DNA from 3 places in the Pseudomonas sp. RGM 3321 genome. Region 2 is predicted to be linked to each of the others. Evidence: predicted binding sites of a transcription regulator. Region 2 holds the regulator's gene; each other region holds the start of a gene.
The links. The regulator sigma-54, encoded in region 2, starts transcription at its own class of promoters, with help from an activator protein. The targets are predictions, from matches to a motif close to ANTGGCATNNANNTTGCTNT.
Positions count from the first base shown of each region.

Region 1: glnA (glutamate--ammonia ligase) is a predicted target of sigma-54. The motif match lies at 3,776-3,795, and genes of this name have one in related genera.
Region 3: RGM3321_RS05900 (flagellar hook-length control protein FliK) is a predicted target of sigma-54. The motif match lies at 3,044-3,063, and genes of this name have one in related genera.

Region 1 covers NZ_JALHBH010000091.1:30,156-35,710, reverse strand. The annotation lists gene RGM3321_RS04550 (DUF4124 domain-containing protein) at 1-390, opposite strand, end outside; gene RGM3321_RS04545 (DUF4124 domain-containing protein) at 387-923, opposite strand; gene RGM3321_RS04540 (chorismate mutase) at 1,002-1,559, opposite strand; gene RGM3321_RS04535 (cupin domain-containing protein) at 1,688-2,101, opposite strand; gene glnA (glutamate--ammonia ligase) at 2,267-3,673, opposite strand; gene thiI (tRNA uracil 4-sulfurtransferase ThiI) at 4,010-5,464, shown strand.
Region 2 covers NZ_JALHBH010000117.1:15,341-20,895, forward strand. The annotation lists gene RGM3321_RS20240 (HAD family hydrolase) at 1-448, shown strand, start outside; gene lptC (LPS export ABC transporter periplasmic protein LptC) at 457-1,029, shown strand; gene lptA (lipopolysaccharide transport periplasmic protein LptA) at 1,016-1,564, shown strand; gene lptB (LPS export ABC transporter ATP-binding protein) at 1,565-2,290, shown strand; gene RGM3321_RS20260 (RNA polymerase factor sigma-54) at 2,473-3,966, shown strand; gene raiA (ribosome-associated translation inhibitor RaiA) at 4,042-4,350, shown strand; gene ptsN (PTS IIA-like nitrogen regulatory protein PtsN) at 4,362-4,826, shown strand; gene rapZ (RNase adapter RapZ) at 4,829-5,555, shown strand, end outside.
Region 3 covers NZ_JALHBH010000095.1:32,842-38,396, forward strand. The annotation lists gene fliI (flagellar protein export ATPase FliI) at 1-37, shown strand, start outside; gene fliJ (flagellar export protein FliJ) at 44-493, shown strand; gene RGM3321_RS05885 (STAS domain-containing protein) at 579-929, shown strand; gene RGM3321_RS05890 (fused response regulator/phosphatase) at 886-2,592, shown strand; gene RGM3321_RS05895 (Hpt domain-containing protein) at 2,626-2,982, shown strand; gene RGM3321_RS05900 (flagellar hook-length control protein FliK) at 3,108-4,511, shown strand; gene fliL (flagellar basal body-associated protein FliL) at 5,094-5,555, shown strand, end outside.

The sequences.
Region 1 (5,555 bases), on a different contig from region 2:
GCCGGCCTCGCCGACGGCAACGTTATCCAGCAGTAGCCGGTAGCTGTGACCCGGCTGTAACACCGGTTCGCTGGTGACGGTAACGATCAGATCGCCACTGGGATTTACCAGCGTGGCGTCCGGCTCGGGCACCAGAATTCTCAGCAGTTGATAATGAAACATCGGCTGCACTGCGGGTTTGGCAGGGTGTGCTTTCAATGTTCGGGTCGGCGGCGTGCCGGTCATGTTGTTGCTGGGTGGAATATCGACGCGTGTGGCGTTCTTGCGCGGCTGATCGGTAAACACCCGATTGCCTTGCGCGTCGATGTAGGTATAGACGTCGGCAGCGGCTGGCAGCGCCATTAGCAGCAGCAAGCAGATCAGCGCGCTGTGCATTCTGTGTCTGTTCATGGTTTGCCGAGGTGCACGCGCTGAATGGTCAGCGTAATGGTCTCGCTCTGCTGAATGATCCGCTCGCCGTCTTTCACCACTACCGCGAAACTGTGCTCGCCGCGATCTATGTTGACCACCTGAAAGCGTGGCAGGTTGGAAGGCTGCCCGTACAGGTTGCCGTCCAGCAGCAGTTGCAGGCTGTGAGTCGGTTGCAGACGCGGCTGGATTTTCACGCCGATGATAAACGTGCCGTTGTTGGCGCGTAACGCTTCGTCGGTAGGAAGGTCTGTCAGTTCCAGTACGTCGTAGGCGGTCTTTGGCTGTGGCTGTGGCTGTGCCGGAGCCGATTGCGGCGGGCTGTTGACGACCGGTCTGGCGGGTGCCTGTGTTTCGATGCTGTTGAGGGGCGGCAACTCGACCACCTCGGTCCTCGTGCCGTCGGGTGGCTGATTGCTGAACGCGGTGTTGCCGTTCGCATCGGTGTACTTATAGATCTGCGCCAGCGCAGGCAGGCTGATCATCAGCAGCAGGCAAATCAGACTTTGACGCATGGGGCTCTCGACAGCAGGGGCACGATTGGCCGTCAGCATAGAACACATCGCCCTATGCTGCGCTATCCACCTGATGTGTCAGAGTTTTGCCGAGCAAAGGTCGGCGGTGGCCAGCACCAGTGCCTGATCATGAATTGGGTCGGTTTGGTAGCGCTTGAGCGCCATATCCAGCTTTATTCTGCAGTCTTCGGTTTTGCGCAGCGGCTGGAAGTCGGCATATGCCTGTAGCAGCTGGGTTTGCAAACGGTCGAGTTTCGGGCGGATATCGTCCACCAGGCTCAGCCTGGTCGTATCAGGGGCTTTGCCCGCTGCATGCCATTGGGCAAGCAGTGCATTCTGTATTTGCTTGTTGGCTTCGATCTGCGCCTTGAACAAGCGTTGAACGTCGTCAGGGTTCAGCTTGAACTCGGCAGCGCGGGCCTGCGCTGCGCTGATGACTTGCAGCTCGCGCGGCGGGTCCTCGACGGCTTTGCCGCTGTCCCATTTGCTCAGGGCAACCTGATCGGCGATGGACAGGCGCTCGCTGATGGCTTGCAACAGCGGCTCGATAGAAGAGGGCTTCTGCTCGGCGGCGAAGGCGAAGCAGGAAGACATGCACGTCAGGGTCAGCAGGGAAGTGGCCAGAAGCAGGCGCATATTCAACTCCATATTGATCGGGGCGGGGTGCAGAGTTAAGCCCGATTCGTGGGTATGCAGCCAGTGCCCGGTGGTGAAAAGAATTTCACGTTGCAAAGGCTGCATTCCGCGTACGTGCTGGTGAGAGCTTATTGCGACAACGGCGTTGCTTCTGTCGCGGCGTAGAAGACGATAAGTTCGACTGGTGTGTCGCCCGTCTTGCCGCGGTGCACGATATCAACCATCTCTGCGAGTGCGTCGCCTTTTTTCAGGCGGATTTCCTTGTTGCTGTCCCGTTTTTCGACGGTGATTTCTCCTGAGGCCACGTAGGCGGCGTTGGGGATCGGATGGCTATGCCATTTCAGCGCGGTGTTTGCAGGAATGTTGATTTTCAGAACGGTCAGCTCGGGCTGGCCTTTGGGGTAGGCAATGTAAGGCGTGCCATCCCAGGAAGTTTTGCTTTTCAGCAGAACACGGGATTCGACGGTGGGGCTTGCCTGTTGGGCAACGGCGCTGCCTGCCAGTGCTATCAGGGCAGCTGTGATCAGAAGTCTGTAGGGCATGTCGGGATGGCCTTGCTGGCTGAAATTCGAGCCAGAAGTTTGCCCGGTATTTTTTTTCTGATGCGGTATCCCGTTATTGCACAAAAATAAAAAATCGGTCCTCAGAAACAAAGAAACCTCCCGAAGGAGGTCTCTTGTTACGCCATCAACGCTGGCGCGGCTGGATTAGCAGCTGTAATACAGCTCGTATTCCAGTGGGTGTACGAAGGTACGAACGCGGATTTCTTCTTCGCTTTTCAGTGCGATGTAAGCGTCGATGAAGTCGTCGCTGAACACACCGCCTTTGGTCAGGAACGCACGGCCCTTGTCCAGTTCTTCCAGCGCTTCTTTCAGGCTGCCGCAAACTTGTGGGATCTCTTTGGCCTCTTCAGGCGGCAGGTCATACAGGTTCTTGTCAGCTGCGTCGCCAGGGTGGATCTTGTTCTGGATGCCGTCCAGGCCAGCCATCAACAGAGCCGCGAAGGCCAGGTACGGGTTGGCCGAAGGATCCGGGAAGCGTGCTTCGATACGACGGCCGCGTGGGCTGTTGACGTAAGGAATACGGATCGAAGCGGAACGGTTACGCGCCGAGTAGGCCAGCATGACCGGTGCTTCGAAGCCTGGAACCAGACGCTTGTACGAGTTGGTGGACGGGTTGGTGAAGCCGTTCAGCGCCTTGCCGTGCTTGATGATGCCGCCGATGAAGTACAGAGCGAGGTCGGACAGGCCGGCATAGCCTTCACCTGCGAAGGTGTTCTTGCCATCTTTGGCGATGGACATGTGCACGTGCATGCCTGAACCGTTGTCGCCGTACAGAGGCTTTGGCATGAAGGTCGCGGTGCGGCCGTAAGCGTCAGCAACGTTGTGAACAACGTATTTCAGGGTCTGAACTTCGTCAGCCTTTTTAACCAGCGTGTTGAATTTCACGCCGATTTCGTTCTGGCCAGCGGTCGCCACTTCGTGGTGGTGAACTTCAACGGTCTGGCCCATTTCTTCCAGAGCGTTGCACATGGCGGTACGGATTTCGTGGTCATGGTCAAAAGGCGGAACCGGGAAGTAACCACCTTTAACACCTGGGCGGTGGCCTTTGTTGCCGCCTTCCACGTCCTGGTCGGACATCCACGAACCCTGTTCAGAGAAGATCTTGAACATGGAGCCCGAGATGTCGGACTTGAATTTCACTTCGTCAAAGATGAAGAATTCTGGCTCAGGGCCTGCGAATACGGTGTCACCGATACCGGTGGACTTCAGGTATTCCTCGGCGCGACGAGCGATGGCGCGTGGGTCACGATCGTAACCTTGCATGGTCGACGGTTCGATGATGTCGCACACCAGGATCAGCGTCGGTTCTTCGGTGAACGGGTCCAGAACAGCGGTTTCGTCGTCCGGCAGCAGGATCATGTCGGAAGCTTCGATGCCTTTCCAGCCAGAGATGGAGGAGCCGTCGAACATCTTGCCGACTTCGAAGAAGTCATCTTCCAGCGCATCGCGAGCTGGCATGGTCACGTGGTGCTGCGTACCTTTAGTGTCCGTGAAGCGCAGATCAATCCACTTAACGTCATGATCTTTGATGAGTTGAACCGACTTCGACATGGTGTCCTCCGGGTGGCTAAGAACCGCCTTCTATTAGGCTGGGTCCCTTGAATTTGGGTGATGCCGGCACGAATATTCTGCCAAGGCAACCTGCCTCACAAGGGAGCAATTTGCATGCCAGTGCCCCGTGTTGGGTTTTTTGCTTCAAAAGCAGGCTTTCAGGGGATTTAAACGCGTCTGCCGAGAAAAGTACGCACCGTTATGGCGCTGCAATTTGGTGCGTCGACTCTTTTTGGTGCGTCGATGGTCGAGTGTACGATAACTGGTTAAACGTTGAGCAATTTCCGCTATAATCCGCGCCCCCCTTTTTCAGTCGGCACCTCACGCGCTGTTTCCATGAAACTAATCGTTAAAGTTTTTCCAGAAATCACCATTAAAAGCCCGCCGGTGCGCAAGAAATTCATCCGGCAACTGGGCAAGAACATTCGTACCGTGCTCCGTGAACTGGACGCGGACATTGTCGTGGGTGGCGTATGGGACAACCTTGAGGTGGAGACCCGCCAGACCGACCCCAAAGTGCTGCAGGGCATCAGGGACCGGCTGAGTTGCATGCCTGGCATTGCCAACTTTCTGCAGGTGGCCGAGTACCCGTTGGGCGACATGGATGACATCGTCGCCAAGTGCAAGCTGCACTACGCCGACCTGCTGCCCGGCAAGATGTTTTCAGTGCGTTGCAAACGCGCCGGTCGTCACGATTTCAGCTCGATGGATGTCGAGAAATACGTCGGTAGCAAGTTGCGCATGCAATGCGGCGCTGCCGGAATCGAGCTGAAAAAGCCCGATCTGGTCGTGCGGATGGAAATTCGCGACCAACGGTTGTTTGTCGTTCATGACCAGCATCAGGGCATGGGCGGCTACCCGCTGGGCGCGCTGGAGCAGACCCTGGTATTGATGTCCGGCGGGTTCGATTCGACCGTTGCGGCCTACCAGATCATGCGCCGCGGCCTTATGGCGCACTTCTGCTTCTTCAATCTGGGTGGACGTGCCCATGAACTGGGCGTGATGGAAGTCGCTCACTTCATCTGGAAGAAGTACGGCAGTTCGCAGCGGGTGCTGTTTGTCAGCGTGCCATTCGAGGAAGTTCTCGGAGAAATTCTGCAGAAAGTCGATAACAGTCATATGGGTGTAGTTTTGAAGCGTATGATGTTACGCGCTGCATCCGCCGTGGCTGATCGTCTCGAAATCGACGTGCTGGTAACCGGCGAAGCGATTTCACAGGTTGCCAGCCAGACGCTGCCGAACCTGTCGCTGATCGACGCAGCGACCGACAAGCTGGTCCTGCGACCGCTGGTTGCAAGCCACAAGCAGGACATCGTGGACCTGGCGACTGAAATCGGCACTGCCGATTTTGCCCGGCACATGCCTGAGTATTGCGGGGTGATTTCGGTCAACCCGAAGACCAACGCCAAGCGAAATCGCGTTGAGTACGAAGAAAAACAGTTCGACATGGCGGTTCTCGAGCAAGCGCTTGAACGCGCGAAGCTGATTTCGATCGATCGGGTTATCGACGATCTGAGCCGCAATGTCGACATAGAAGAAGTCAGCCAGGCGCTGGCCGGTCAGGTCATCATCGACATCCGTCACCCGGATGCCCAAGAGGACCAGCCGCTGCAAGTGCCTGGCGTGGAGATACAGACGTTGCCGTTCTACGCATTGAACAGCCGTTTCAAGGCACTGGATGACACGCGCCAGTACCTGCTGTATTGCGACAAAGGCGTCATGAGTCGCCTGCATGCTCACCATTTGCTCAGTGAGGGGCATGCCAATGTGCGCGTTTATCGACCGAGCTAAGTGCCCGGGGCTGTTTGCCTGTGGCTTGCGTCACCGGCCCCCCGACACCAGTCGTCATGCCGTAACGGCTTTTGCCGACTCGAAATAGTTA
Region 2 (5,555 bases):
CCGCCTTTATTTCATGGAAGATGGCAGCGAGATCAAGACATTCAACACCCTCGACGGTCAAGGCATAAAAATGCTGATAGCCTCAGGCATCACAACAGCCATTATCAGCGGCCGCAAGACTGCGATAGTCGAGCGCCGGGCAAAGAGCCTGGGCATAGAACACCTGTTTCAGGGACGTGAAGACAAGTTGGTTGTACTGGACAAACTGCTCGCAGAACTCCAGCTTGGTTATGAACAAGTCGCCTATCTGGGTGATGATCTGCCAGACTTGCCAGTCATCAGGCGCGTCGGTCTGGGCATGGCGGTTGCCAATGCCGCGAGTTTTGTACGCGAGCATGCACACGGAATAACCAGGGCGCGGGGCGGCGAAGGTGCGGCACGCGAATTCTGCGAACTGATTCTGAGTGCACAAGGCAACCTTGAAGCGGCTCACTCCGTCTATTTATAGAAGCCATTATGTTCACTAAAAAAATTCGCAAGTTCCTGCTGCTCGGGGTACTGGCGCTGCTGCTGGCAGCGGTCGGTTACTGGAATATAAGCCCGGAAAGCTTTATGGATCAGCCGGTATCGACCGTTGACGACACGGTCATCGACTACTATGCAATCAATGCGCACAGCGTGCAGTACCTGCCCGATGGCACGCTCCAGTACGACATGACCTCCGACAAGGTCGAGCACGTGAAAGCAACTGACGTGACCCTGTTGACCACGCCCGACCTGCACATGTACCGCGGTGGCGAGTTTCCATGGCATGTACAGAGCAAGAAAGGCGAGGTTTCGTCCGGCGGCGATCAGGTCGAGCTGATCGATTCCGTTCGTGTCGAGCGTACCGATGAAAAACAACGTACGACTATTATCACTACCAGTCGAATGACCGTATTCCCTCAGAAGCAATATGCGCAGACCGAGCAAGACGTTAGAATCGACGGTGCCGGCGGTGTAACCACGGCCAAGGGAATGAAAGCATATTTGAAAGACAGCAGGATGGACCTGCTGTCCAACGTAAGAGGACAGTATGAGGCTCGTTAAAACTCTTCCTTTATTGCTCGGCCTGGGCGCAGCACTGGGAAGCGCGAGCGCCTGGTCCCTGCCAACCGACCGCGATCAGCCGATCCACATCCAGTCTGACGATGCTCAGCTTGATGACAAGAAAGGCGTAGCAACCTACAAGGGCAACGTCATCATCACCCAGGGCTCGATGAAGATCACCGGTAACACTGTGACGATCACGCGTAATGCCCAGGGTGAAGTGGATGTGTTCACCTCTGTCGGCAATCTGGCTTATTACGAGCAGAAGCCTGCCGTAGACAAACCGATCGTGCAGGCCTATGCCGTCACTATTCAGTACTACGCCGGGCAGGACCGTATCGTCCTCATCGACAAGGCCAAGGTCATCAATGATGGCAACACTTCCGAAGGCGAGAAAATCGTCTATGACACGGTCAGACAGGTCGTCAGCGCCGGTCGGGCCAATGGCGGTGCCAAGGTGACAACACCACGTCCGCGTATCGACATGGTCATCCAGCCGAAAAAGAAAACCGACCAACCTCAGAAGGCCCAGTAAATGGCGACGCTCAAAGCCCAGCATCTGGCTAAAAGCTACAAAAGCCGGCAGGTAGTGCGCGATGTGAGCATTTCCATCGACAGCGGCCAGATCGTCGGGCTGCTGGGCCCCAACGGTGCCGGCAAGACTACCTGCTTTTACATGATCGTAGGTCTGGTCCAGGCTGATCAGGGTCGCGTGCTGATTGACGATCTGGATGTCAGCCATCAACCCATGCACGGTCGCGCCCGAGCCGGCATCGGCTACCTGCCGCAGGAAGCCTCGATTTTCCGCAAGCTGTCAGTGTCAGACAACATCATGGCGATTCTCGAGACCCGCAACGAACTCGATGCCGGAGCACGCCGCAAGGAGCTCGAAAGCCTCTTGCAGGAGTTTCACATCACCCACATTCGCGACAACCTGGGCATGAGCCTGTCGGGTGGCGAGCGCCGCCGTGTGGAAATTGCTCGCGCCTTGGCCACTGCGCCGAAATTCATCCTGCTGGATGAACCGTTCGCAGGCGTAGACCCTATTTCAGTGGGTGATATCAAGCAGATCATTCACCATCTCAAGGCCAAGGGTATCGGCGTACTGATCACCGACCACAACGTCCGTGAAACGCTGGACATCTGCGAAACTGCCTACATCGTCAACGATGGACAGCTGATCGCAGAGGGCGATTCCGAGACCATTCTGGCGAATCAACTGGTGAAAGAGGTCTACCTCGGCCACGAATTCCGCCTTTAATCGACTGCCCTTTGCGCTTGGCGGCCGATTGATGCCAGTGCAGTGTGTTGACAATATTTTATTTGTCATATCACTCTAGGCAAAGGCACAGGTTTCAGGCATATAATTTGCTTAAGTTGGCGCCTCGGCGCCTGTAGTAGATGGCGCATGCGCGCCGGCGAATAAGGTGTTTAGCCCCTGCCATGAAACCATCGCTAGTCTTGAGAATGGGCCAGCAGCTGACGATGACACCGCAGCTGCAACAGGCAATCCGCTTACTCCAGCTTTCCACACTGGACCTCCAGCAGGAGATCCAGGAGGCGCTGGAGTCGAACCCCATGCTGGAACGGCAGGAAGAAGGCGACGACTTCGACAACTCCGACCCGCTTGCCGACAACATCGAACAAAAGCCCAATCCCGACGTTCAAGAGCCGACCTATCAGGAATCCGCGCCTACTGTGGATAACCTTGAAGATGGCGAATGGAGCGAGCGCATTCCCAATGAGCTGCCTGTCGATACCGCCTGGGAAGACATTTACCAGACCAGCGCCAGCAGCCTGCCAAGCAACGATGATGACGAGTGGGACTTCACCACACGCACGTCTGCAGGCGAGAGTCTGCAAAGCCACCTGCTGTGGCAGTTGAACGTCGCCCCGATGTCCGACAAGGACCGCCTGGTGGCTGTCACGCTGATCGACTGCATCAACAACCAGGGCTATCTGGACGAAACCCTCGATGAAATTCTCGAGTCTTTCGATCCCGAGCTGGACATCGAGCTCGACGAAATCGAAGCCGTACTGCACCGCATCCAGCAGTTTGAACCGGCAGGCATCGGTGCCCGAAACCTGAGCGAATGCCTGCTGCTGCAACTGCGCCAGTTGCCAGCGAAAACACCCTGGCTGACGGAAGCGCAGCGACTGGTCACCGACTACATCGACCTGCTGGGAAGCCGCGACTACGGCCAGTTGATGCGGCGCATGAAGATCAAGGAAGATGAGCTGCGCCAGGTCATCGAGCTGGTCCAGAGCCTCAACCCGCGCCCTGGCTCACAAATCGAATCCACAGAAGCCGAGTACGTCATCCCCGATGTAATCGTGCGCAAGGACAACGAGCGCTGGCTGGTTGAGCTCAATCAGGAGTCCGTACCGCGCCTGCGCGTCAATCCGCAATACGCGGGTTTTGTGCGCCGGGCCGATACCAGCGCAGACAACACCTTCATGCGCAACCAGTTGCAAGAGGCGCGCTGGTTCATCAAAAGCCTACAAAGCCGCAACGAGACACTAATGAAGGTCGCCACCCAGATCGTCGAGCATCAGCGCGGCTTTCTTGAGTACGGCGACGAGGCGATGAAGCCGCTTGTCCTGCACGACATTGCCGAGGCAGTGGGCATGCATGAGTCGACCATCTCGCGCGTGACCACCCAGAAGTTCATGCACACGCCACGCGGCATTTACGAGCTGAAATACTTCTTCTCGAGCCATGTGAGCACTTCCGAGGGCGGTGAATGCTCGTCCACGGCAATTCGCGCAATCATCAAAAAACTGGTTGCGGCGGAAAATCAGAAAAAGCCGTTGAGTGATAGCAAGATCGCTGGTTTACTGGAGGCACAAGGCATTCAAGTAGCCCGTCGCACAGTCGCCAAGTACCGCGAGTCACTCGGGATAGCGCCTTCCAGTGAGCGTAAGCGACTGATGTGATGCAGGCCCAGCCACAGCGTCCCAGAGACAGGCGCCATGCCTGTCTCTTTATGCACTGGCAAAGGAGAAAGCTGTATGCAAGTCAACATCAGTGGACACCAACTGGAAGTGACCAAACCCCTTCGTGAATACGTTGAGCTCAAGCTCAAGAAGCTCGAGGGGCATTTTGACAAGATTACCAACGTGCAGGTCACGATGACGGTCGAAAAGCTCAAGCAGAAGATCGAAGCCACGTTGCACATCCATGGTGGAGAGGTCGTTGCCAATGCTGAACATGACGACATGTATGCTGCAATCGACCTGCTCACTGACAAGCTAGACCGACAATTGCTCAAGCATAAGGAAAAGCAGCAAAGCATCCTCAAAGGTGCGGCCGCTCGCTAACGCCCATTTAAATGATCCGAATCGAAAATATCCTGACCCCCGGCCGCTCGCTTGTGAACGTGCCGGGTGGCAGTAAAAAGCGTGTACTCGAAGAAATTGCCAACCTGATCGGTCGTGAAGTACCGGGCATGGTTTCGGACACGGTATTCGCAAGTCTTGTTGCCCGCGAAAAACTGGGTTCGACCGGTTTCGGCAACGGTATTGCCATCCCTCATTGTCGCCTTGCTGACTGCAGCGAGCCTGTCAGTGCAGTCATTCACCTCGCTACGCCCGTGGATTTCGACGCCATCGACGGCGCGCCGGTTGACCTGCTGTTCGTATTGCTGGTCCCGCAAGCTGCTACCGATGAGCACCTGGAGTTACTGCGCCAGATCGCCAGCATGCTTGATGACAAAGACATGCGTAAGCGCCTGCGCGGTGCCGAAAGTGCTGAAGCGCTTTATCAAGTAGTGCTGGACGTGCAGAACGGAAACTGAACATGCGCATGATCATCGTCAGCGGCCGTTCCGGCTCAGGTAAAAGTACAGCCCTCGACGTGCTGGAAGACAACGGTTTTTACTGTGTCGACAACCTGCCTGCCGGACTGCTGCCGGAACTGGCCGAGCGAGCGCTGATCAATACTGAACTGGCCGAGCCCTTGCTGGCGGTATCCATCGATGCGCGAAACCTGCCCAGTCACCTGACCCGCTTTCCGCAAATGCTGGATGAAGTCCGCTCACGCAACATCCAGTGCGACGTGCTTTACCTGGATGCGGATGAAGCAACCCTTCTCAAGCGCTTCTCGGAAACCAGGCGTCGCCATCCTTTGAGTACGGCAGATCGTTCGCTGGCCGAGGCGATACGCGACGAGACAACGCTGCTGGGCCCGATCATCGATCTGGCCGACCTGAAGATCAACACCACCCACCTGAACCTCTATCAGTTGCGCGACGCACTCAAGCTTCGCCTGCTGAACAAACCCGAGCCAGGCACCGCGTTTCTGATCGAATCCTTTGGTTTCAAGCGTGGCATGCCCGTCGACGCAGATCTGGTGTTCGATGTGCGCTGCCTTCCCAACCCGTACTGGAAGCCTGAACTGCGCGACCATTCCGGGCTTGAACAACCGGTTATCGACTATCTGTCGGTGCAGCCCGATGTTGAAGAGATGTTTCAGGACATCTTCGCTTATCTGAACAAATGGTTGCCCCGGTTTGCAGCCAGCAACC
Region 3 (5,555 bases), on a different contig from region 2:
GCTGGCGTCGATATTCGCACCGGCACCTGGCGGCTGATAGCCTATGGCTCAGAGTCGAGCGGCGCGTCTGGCGCCAGTGGTCGAGATGGCGGAAGCCGCCGAGCGAACGGCGGCTCAGCGGCTTGGGCATTTTCAGGGGCAGGTCAATCTGGCCAACAACAAGCTGCAGGAACTTGACCAGTTTCGTCAGGATTATCAGCAGCAATGGTTGCAACGCGGCAGTGCCGGGGTTTCCGGGCAGTGGTTGCTGGGTTATCAGCGCTTTCTCAGTCAGCTCGATGTCGCCGTTGCCCAGCAATACAAAAGTCTTGAGTGGCACAAGGCCAATCTCGATCGGGCGCGTAGCGCCTGGCAGGATTGTTATGCGCGGGTCGAAGGCTTGCGCAAGCTGGTGCAGCGTTATATGGATGAAGCACGCAGACTGGAGGACAAGCGGGAGCAGAAATTGCTCGACGAGTTGTCGCAGCGTCTGCCTCGTCACGAACAATTCTGACGTTTGACTCAATCAGACCCGCGGTGATTTCTCTGGCTGGTCTACGCTATCAATGTCTCGGTGATGAAACACCTCGAGGTTCCCCATGACAGTCACTTCCGAACGCTCTGCCGATGGCCAGACGCTGACCCTTTACATCGAGGGGCGCTTTGATTTTCAATCCCATCAGGCGTTTCGCGCAGCCTACGAGGATCACCCGCAGACGCTGAACTATGTGGTCGACCTGCGGGGCACGCACTATCTGGACAGTTCTGCGCTGGGGATGCTGTTGCTGTTACGCGACCATGCCGGTGGCGATAAAGCGGTGGTGCACCTTGTCAATTGCACGCCTGATGTACTGAAGATTCTGGCTATTTCCAATTTCTCGAAGTTGTTCGAACTGAGCATACCCAGTGCAGGCATCCCCGAAAAAGCTGTGCATTCTGATCGCCGATGACAGCGCCAGTGACCGGCTGCTGCTTTCAACCATCGTTGCGCGGCAGGGTCACAGGGTTCTCAGTGCTGGCAATGGTGTCGAAGCTGTGGCCATCTTCAAGGCGGAAAGTCCGCAGTTGATTCTGATGGACGCCATGATGCCGGTCATGGACGGCTTCGAAGCGGCACGACGGATCAAGGCGATGAGTGGTGAGTCGCTGGTGCCGATCATCTTCCTCACCTCGCTGACCGAAGGCGAGGCGCTTGCGCGCTGCCTGGACGCCGGTGGCGACGACTTCATGTCCAAGCCTTACAACCCGCTGGTGCTGGCCGCCAAGCTAAATGCCATGAACCGCTTGCGGGTGTTGCACGAAACTGTCCGTCAACAACGTGACCAGATCAGCAAACACCACGAGTACCTTCTCAACGAGCAGCGTGTCGCCAAGGCGGTGTTCGATCAGATTGCCCACGCCGGTTGCCTGGGGGTCGGCAATATCCGCTACTTGCAGTCTCCTTATGCCTTGTTCAACGGCGATCTGATGCTGGCCGCCTACACGCCAGCCGGGCACATGCAGGTCCTGCTTGGGGATTTCACCGGGCATGGCTTGCCGGCTGCCGTCGGGGCGATGCCGCTTGCCGAGGTGTTCTACGGCATGACCGCCAAGGGCTACGGCCTGGTTGAAATCCTTCGTGAAATGAACGCCAAGCTCAAACGCATCCTCCCCGTCGACATGTTCTGTTGTGCAACGCTGCTTTGTATCAACCTTGCACAACGGCAGGTCGAGGTCTGGAGCGGTGGCTTGCCAGACGGCTACCTGTTGCGCGGCGCGCAGGGTGAGCATGTGCCGCTGGCTTCCAGTCACCTGCCATTGGGCGTGCTGAGCGTCGATGCTTTCGATACACGCACCGATGTCTATCCGTTGGCGCCGGGCGATCGCATCTTCCTGTTGTCCGACGGGGTGCTCGACACCAGCAACAACAATGACGAACTGTTCGGTGCGCAGCGTTTGCGCCAGGTGCTTTCTGCCAACCGCGAGCCGCACTTGCTGATCGAGGAAATTCTCGTAGCGCTCAACGATTTTGGCGGCAAGGCACGTGACGATGTCAGCTTGCTGGAAATCAGCGCCGTCGATGAGCCATTGCAGAGTCTGCCTGCCCTGACCTATTCGGACAGCGGCGCCTCCAGCCCGCTGGACTGGTCGGCCAGCTTCGAGTTTCGCGCTTCTACCCTGAGGCGCTTCAACCCGCTGCCGTACGTCTTGCAGTTGCTGCTTGAAGTTCATGGCCTGCGCAATCAGGGTGCCGCACTGCATATGGTGCTCGGCGAGCTTTATAGCAATGCGCTGGAACATGGTGTGCTAGGGCTGGATTCGTCGCTCAAGCATGATGCGGCAGGCTTCGCCCTGTATTATCAGCAGCGCGCCGAGCGTCTTGGCATGCTTCAGACCGGGTTCATCCGCGTGACTGTGCAGGTCGAGCCAGTTGCAGAGGGTGGTCGGCTGACCCTCAGCGTGGAGGACAGTGGTCAGGGATTTGATATTGAAAAAGTCCGGATGCAGATACCTGCGAGCAATGAACTGTATGGTCGCGGGCTACGCCTGGTGTGTGAATTGAGTCGTGAGGCTCGGTGGTCTGCGGATGGCAGGACGGCGTGCGTGGAATTTTCCTGGGAGGGAGTGGCATAATCCCCTCTGGAGTCTTGATCAAGGAGTGAACAAGTGTCGATTCATCTGGATTACAGCGTGCTGAATGCCTTGCAGGAAGTCATGGAGGACGAGTATCCGACCTTGCTGGATGTGTTCCTCAAGGATTCCGAGCAGCGTATCGCGCAACTGCGTCTTGCTGTTCAAACAGGCCATCCTGACTTTCAGGAATTGAGCCTCACCGCGCACAGTTTCAAGGGCAGCAGCGGCAATATGGGTGCGCTGCAACTTTCCGAGCTGTGTCGGCAGTTGGAAGAGCAGTCCCGTCAGCAGTTGTTCACAGGGCTGCCAGAGCTGATCGGCAAAATCGACAGCGAATACATGACTATTCGCGGCTTGTTTAACGCAGAGCGGCAGTTGTTTGTCAGCTGATCGCTGATTTCCAGATCCCCGATCTTCCTTTATCCGGCAACCTTTCAAGCGGCGGTGAAAGGTTGGCCCGCATATTGCTAAATATTCTGGTAAGGCGATAACCAGCAGCTTATGCGGAGACCGAAATGCCCCTCGCTACCAATGCGCTTCTTCAGGCCACAAGCACTGCGACCTCAAGGTCCGGTACGGCCAATAATGCGGTCAAGTCTGCTGACAGCAGCAAGGACGGGGCCTCCAGCTTTTCCAATGTGTATGCCAAACAGGCGAAGGATGCTGTTCCGTCGCGTGAGGATGCGCCGGTCAAGTCGGCTCGCGACAAGGCAGCGCCTGACAAGGACAAGGTTGCCGTCGGCAAGGACAAGTCTTCCGGTGATCAGGCCAATGCCGCTGACACGTCGAGTGTTGCCGATAGCGGCAATGATTTGCCAACCCGTTCGACTGCCGCTGAGGATGATGCTGCCAGTGCCGGTTCAAAGCAGGATGATGCACAGGCATCTGCAGACCCGGCATTGACTGAAGGGCTGGCGATTGTCGACCCGGTGCTTGACCCGGCGTTGCAGGCGATGGCTGCGCAAGCGCCTGCCTTGCCGGTCGCCAGGCCACAAAGCCCTGACGTCACAGCTGCGCCCGCAGCGACCGCGCTCACGGTCACTCAGGCTGCTCCGCCCGCGCCGACTGAAGAAGCATTCAATCCGGACGCCGATCCGCTTGATGGTCTGGATGCGGTGCAATTGGCGCTGGAGAATGCCAACGCCAAAACGCAGCTGGCTGCGCAGAATACCCATGCTGCCAACAAAGCGACCCCGACCAACGCAGAAGCTGATCCAAACCAGAATCTTGTCAATAACCTGTCGGCCCTGAGCGAGCAGCTTCCCTCGGAAGAGAGCAGCACGGAAAGCAGTGACAAGTCGTTCAGCGGCTTGATCGGCGAAGGACTGAAGGATGTCAAAAGCGCCGCTGGCGACACGCGCGTCGATAACTTTGCCGATCGCCTCGCTGCGCTGAGTCAGGCCGCGCAACCGGCTCGTGTTGCGGCAACACCTGCCGCCGCGCCGTTGATGAGTCAGCCGTTGGCCATGCATCAAAGCGGCTGGACCGAAGGCATTGTCGACCGCGTCATGTACCTGTCGAGCCAGAACCTCAAAACTGCCGATATCAAGCTGGAGCCCGCCGAACTCGGACGTCTGGACATCCGCATCAACATGGCACCGGAGCAGCAGACCCAGGTAACGTTCATGAGCGCCCACATGGGTGTGCGTGACGCACTGGAAAGTCAGATGTCGAGGTTGCGTGAGTCGTTCGTTCAGCAGGGGCTTGGCAACGTCGACGTCAACGTTTCCGACCAGTCGCAACAGCAGGCCCAGCAACAGGCTCAAGAGCAGGCCAGCCGCGCCCAGCGCAACGGTCGTGGTAATGGCGTGAGCTCAGGCGACACTTCGGATGACATTGCAGGCGTCGATGCTGCTGTTCCGGTCAGCCAGCCGGCTGCACGCGTGATCGGCAGCAGCGAGATCGATTATTACGCGTGATGCTCCTGTCTCACATGGCAGCCGCGACGCTAAGTCATGCCTTGCCTGCTAGTTGTTAAGGTAGAAATGCTTTTCGAGCTCGATGGTACAGACGACACAAATTGCGACCTTAGTGACGGCTGAGTTCTGGCGCTGACCCGGGGCTAGCCTGGCAGGACGCCAGGCTAGCCGCACCGGGCCACGGATGGCCCGTTGCGGCGACCCTCCGGATCAGTGGCAGGGCGAAGGAGCCCGACGAAGTCGGGCCGGAAACAGGAGCGAGGGGGGTGCCTACTTTGGCCCCATCAAAGTAGGTCGCCGAGGGGCGAAAAGATGACTCAAGTCGAGCCTGAATCTCACTGAATCGCAGAACTGTGTGACGCAGAGCGTCACGAAAGGCATTACCACGCGGAGCGTGGGAACGATAGTCATCAGCTCCCGGGTCGGGCGCTTCAGCACTGACACAAGCATCACCATCCCTCCGCGCCCAGCCGCGTAACCGGTTGTGTCCAATACATCGTCATCTCGTACAACTCTGGCATAACACTTGCTCTGCCTCTGTCACGTATTGAAGAATCTCTTGAATAGTGACGGATTATTGGCATGGCGAAGAGCGAAGAAGTTAAAGACCCGGCAACCAAAGGCAAACTCAAGCTCATCATCCTCGCCGTTGTGGCGTTGCTGCTGGCGGTAGGTTTGTCGGTGGGCGCGACCTGGTTCCTCATGCACAAGAGCGAAAGCACACCAGACCCGGCTGCTGCCGCTGCCGCAGCTAACGTCAAGCCAGTGGCGGTATTCGAACCCATGACCCCGGCCTTCGTGGTCAACTTCAACTCCAATGGTCGCCAGCGCTACATGCAGGTCAGTATCACCATGCTGTCGCGCAATGCCGCCGACATGGAAGCGCTGAAGGCGCACATGCCGCTGATCCGCAACAATCTGGTCATGCTGTTTGCAGCTATACCCTTTGAGTCGCTGGCCTCGCCGATCGGCCAGGAAATGCTGCGTCAGAAAGCGACCGCGAGCATTCAGGAAGTGGCACAGAAAGAACTCGGCAAGACTGTG